2 regions of the Streptomyces sp. NPDC002730 genome follow, and region 1 is predicted to be linked to the other one. Evidence: riboswitches for the same ligand, from Rfam matches in the RefSeq annotation. Region 1 holds a riboswitch; the other holds the start of a gene.
The links. Region 1 has a riboswitch for thiamine pyrophosphate ahead of thiC (phosphomethylpyrimidine synthase ThiC). Riboswitches for the same ligand answer to the same signal wherever they lie in the genome.

Region 1 (2,199 bases):
AACTGCGCCTCGTCATTGGCGTCCGCGATCGAGCCGGGGCGCAGTCCGTCGCCGAGGGAGTACGTCACGTCGTAGGAGGCGAGGATCTCGCAGAGCTCCTCGAAGTTCTCGTACAGGAACGATTCCTTGTGGTGCGCCAGACACCAGGCCGCCATGATCGAGCCACCGCGGGAGACGATGCCTGTCTTGCGGCGGGCGGTGAGCGGCACGTACCGCAGCAGCACGCCCGCGTGGACGGTCATGTAGTCGACGCCCTGCTCGGCCTGCTCGATGACCGTGTCCTTGTAGACCTCCCAGGTCAGCTCCTCGGCCTTGCCGTCGACCTTCTCGAGCGCCTGGTAGAGCGGCACGGTGCCGATCGGGACCGGGGAGTTGCGCAGCACCCACTCGCGGGTGGTGTGGATGTTGCGGCCGGTGGAAAGGTCCATGACCGTGTCCGCGCCCCACTTGGTGGCCCAGGTCATCTTGTCCACCTCCTCCTCGATGGAGGAGGTGACCGCGGAGTTGCCGATGTTGGCGTTGACCTTCACCAGGAATCGCTTGCCGATGATCATCGGCTCGATCTCGGGGTGGTTGACGTTGGCGGGCAGGACGGCCCGGCCCGCCGCGATCTCTTCACGGACGACCTCGGCGGAGACGTTCTCACGGATCGCGACGTACTCCATCTCCGGGGTGATCTCACCGCGGCGTGCGTACGCGAGCTGTGTCACCGCCTGGCCGTCGCGGCCCCGGCGGGGCTGGCGCGGGCGGCCGGGGAAGACGGCGTCGAGGTTGCGCAGTCCCCCGCGCGGCGAGGTGTGCTTGATCCCGTCGTCCTCGGGGCGGACCGGGCGGCCCGCATACTCCTCCGTGTCGCCGCGGCCGATGATCCAGTTCTCCCGCAGCGGCGGCAGGCCGCGGCGGACGTCGGTCTCGACGGTGGGATCGGTGTACGGGCCGGACGTGTCGTACAGCGTCACGTCCTTGCCATTGGTGAGGTGCACTTGCCGGACCGGCACCCGGAGGTCGGGGCGCGAACCCTCGACGTACCCCTTGTGCCAGCCGGGCTTGCGCTCCGCCTGGTCGGCGGCAGGCGTGCGTGCATCCTGAACGGTCATGAGACCTACTCCCTACGCCGGCATTACCCGGTAACAGGTTCGGCGGTCGACGCAGCGGCTTCCGTACGATTCGTCACGACTCGTACGAAGGTCAGCGCCCTCTCAGCCCGGTGCTCCGAGCTCCCGCGTGTGCAAAGGTGCCACCACGCTAGCGTCATTTCTGGCGTGCTGAACAGTGGGCCCCTCCCGTTGTTGCGATGATCGGCCGGTGACCTCCTCGCAGCAGAAGCCCGAAGCACACGGCCATTCGCACAGCCATGGGCCGGCCGCGCCTGTCTCCAAGCACCTTCGCAAGGTCATCGCCGCGGTGCTGATTCCCTTCTCCACCGCGGTTTTGGTCGGGTTGTTCGTGCTCTGGCCGGGCGGCGCTCCCGACCATCAGCGCAGCGGTGTCGGCTTCGACCGGCAGACCGAGCAGGGCAAGGTGGTGACGGTCGAGAAGGTCAACTGCAAGGACGTGAATGCGGCGCAGGTGCCGCCGACCGGCGACACCTCCACGCCCGAGGGGCGCGAGGCGGCCAATTCCCAGCGGGGCAGCTGCGCGAAGGCGACGATCGAGGTCACCAGCGGTAAGGACAAGGGCCGTACCTTCACCGAGATCGTCCAGCCGGACGCTCCACGGCAGTTGAGCAAGGGCCAGGGGGTGGTGGTGGCGTACGCGCCCGATGCGCCCCGCGATCTTCAGTACTCCGTGACCGATGTGGACCGGAAGTTCCCGATGGTGCTGCTGGCCGGGATCTTCGCGCTCGCGGTGGTGCTGGTGGGACGGATGCGCGGTGTGATGGCGCTGATCGCGCTCGCCGCCTCGTTCGCCGTACTGACCCTGTTCATCCTGCCCGCGATCCTGCAGGGCTCAAATCCTCTGATCGTCGCGGTGATCGGGGCGAGCGCCATCATGCTGATCGCTCTCTATCTGTGCCACGGACTCACCGCACGTACGTCGGTCGCGGTCCTCGGCACGCTGATCTCGCTGCTGCTGATCGGACTGCTCGGTTCGCTCTTCATCGGCTGGGCGAGCCTGACCGGCAACACCGACGACAGCACCGGCCTGATCCATGGCCTGTTTCCGAACATCGACTTGAGCGGTCTGCTGCTGGCCAGC
Region 2 (2,199 bases), on a different contig from region 1:
AGCAGTTCGACGCCGTACTCCGCGTACCAATCGGCCATCGGGCCGGCGACCTCGGCGGGCAGGGCTCCGGCCAGCGGGCGCCCGGCGGCCTCGACGACAGTGACCGTGCAGCCAGCCTCACGGGCGGCCGTCGCGAACTCCGCGCCGATCCAGCCCGCGCCGACGACCACTATGTCGTGCTGCTGCGCGAGAACGGGGCGCAGCCGCGCGGCGTCGTCGAGGGTGCGCAGCAGATGGACGCCGGGTACGCCCACGGCGCCGGGCAGGGTGATCGGTTCCGCACCGCTGGCGATGACCAGGACGTCGTACGGGACCGGACCTGCCTCGGTGTCCAGCTCATGGGCCCCGGCGCGCACTCCGGTCACCTCGCAGCCCAGCCGCAGCTCGATGCCGAGTGCCTCGAAGTCGACGTCGAAGGCCGAGCCCTCCGCCTTGCCGAGCAGGATCGCCTTGGAGAGCGGGGGTCTGTCGTACGGCTGATGGGGCTCGGCGCCGATCAGCGTGACCGGACCGGTGAAACTCTGCTCGCGCAGTGCCACCGCGGTCTGCACTCCGGCCATTCCCGCGCCGACGACGACCACGCGCCGCTGCGTCTGTGCTGTCTGCTGCTCGCTCACCCGACAACCTTACGCATCTGACGGACCGTCAAGAAGGCAGCTGTTCGACGACGCTCGTCCCGCTGCCCTCCTGGGACTCCCATTCCCAGCTCTCCTCCAGCCGCAGCCGCCCGTCCTCGAGCTCGACGACGGTGGAGAGACAGTGCCCCGAGGAGGTCCCGCCGTCCGCCTTCAGCTGTACATAACGGAAGTCGAGCCGGTCGCCCTCCCTGGTGCCCACCAGGTGGCCGCGGAGCACATCGCCGCCCTCGTACTCGGCCCAGATCCGGCCTTCCTGCTCGTGGTACGTGAACCGGGTCCGGGTCCCCACCTGGCCCGGAGCCTGGTCTGCGACCGGGGAGAGCACGAGTCCGTCGAGCGACCTTGCCACAGTGGCTGCTCCCTTACTGCGAGTTGGGGCCTGGGGTTAGGGTGGCCACCGTAAGGCACTCGCGGGAGCCCGGACGCACCGGGCTGAGAGGGAGGCTGGACGGCCTCCGACCGTACGAACCTGATCCGGGTCATGCCGGCGAAGGGAGGGGCTGGACGCCCATGTCGCGTACCTCAGACGTCCTCGTTGTCGGGGGCGGAATCATCGGCCTGGTCACGGCCTGGCGTGCGGCGCAGCGAGGGCTGCGGGTCGCGGTCGCCGATCCGGAGCCCGGCGGCGGCGCTGCGCAGGTCGCGGCGGGCATGCTCGCCGCCGTCACCGAACTGCACTACGGCGAGCAGACGCTGCTCGGCCTCAATCTGGAATCGGCGCGGCGCTATCCCGCCTTCGTCGCCGAGCTGGAGGAGGCGAGCGGACAGTCCGTCGGCTATCGCGCCTGTGGCACGCTCGCGGTCGCGCTCGACGCCGACGACCGCGCGCACCTGCGTGAACTGCACACCCTGCAGCGTCAGTCCGGCCTGGAGTCGGAGTGGCTGACGGGGCGCGAATGCCGGCGCCTGGAGCCGATGCTCGCGCCCGGCGTGCGTGGGGGCCTTCGGGTGGACGGCGACCACCAGGTCGATCCGCGGCGGCTGGCCGCGGCGCTGGTGGCGGCCTGCGAGCGGGCCGGGGTGGTCTTCCACCGCGGCTGGGCGGAGCGGCTGTCGGTGGTACGGGACCGGGCGGCCGGAGCCGTACTGACGGACGGCAGTGAGCTCTCCGCGGACCAGGTGGTGCTGGCGTGCGGCAGTCTGAGCGGCAGGCTCGGCGGCGTACCGGAGGATGCACTGCCGCCGGTACGGCCGGTAAAGGGCCAGGTCCTGCGGCTGACCGTGCCGCGTGCGTACGCGCCGTTCCTCTCCCGGACCGTGCGGGCCGTGGTGCGCGGCAGTGACATCTATCTGGTGCCGCGCGAGAACGGCGAGCTGGTCATCGGGGCGACCAGCGAGGAGCTCGGCTGGGACACCACGGTGACGGCGGGCGGGGTGTACGAGCTGCTGCGCGACGCGCACGAGCTGGTGCCCGGCATCACCGAGCTGCCGCTCACCGAGACCCGCGCCGGGCTGCGCCCCGGCTCTCCCGACAATGCGCCGCTGCTGGGCCCGACCGCTCTGCCGGGTCTGCATCTGGCCACCGGCCACCACCGCAACGGGGTGCTGCTCACACCCGTCA

Region 2: linked by a shared signal. The riboswitch ahead of thiO (glycine oxidase ThiO) and the one ahead of thiC (phosphomethylpyrimidine synthase ThiC) in region 1 are both predicted to bind thiamine pyrophosphate.

Annotation. Positions count from the first base shown of each region.
Region 1 covers NZ_JBIAQG010000005.1:351,451-353,649, reverse strand. Annotated here, with positions in the region: gene thiC (phosphomethylpyrimidine synthase ThiC) at 1-1,097, opposite strand, end outside; TPP riboswitch at 1,090-1,234, opposite strand; gene ACFYXH_RS15285 (YibE/F family protein) at 1,306-2,199, shown strand, end outside.
Region 2 covers NZ_JBIAQG010000006.1:418,944-421,142, forward strand. Annotated here, with positions in the region: gene ACFYXH_RS18155 (NAD(P)/FAD-dependent oxidoreductase) at 1-617, opposite strand, end outside; gene ACFYXH_RS18160 (hypothetical protein) at 646-987, opposite strand; TPP riboswitch at 1,039-1,151, shown strand; gene thiO (glycine oxidase ThiO) at 1,149-2,199, shown strand, end outside.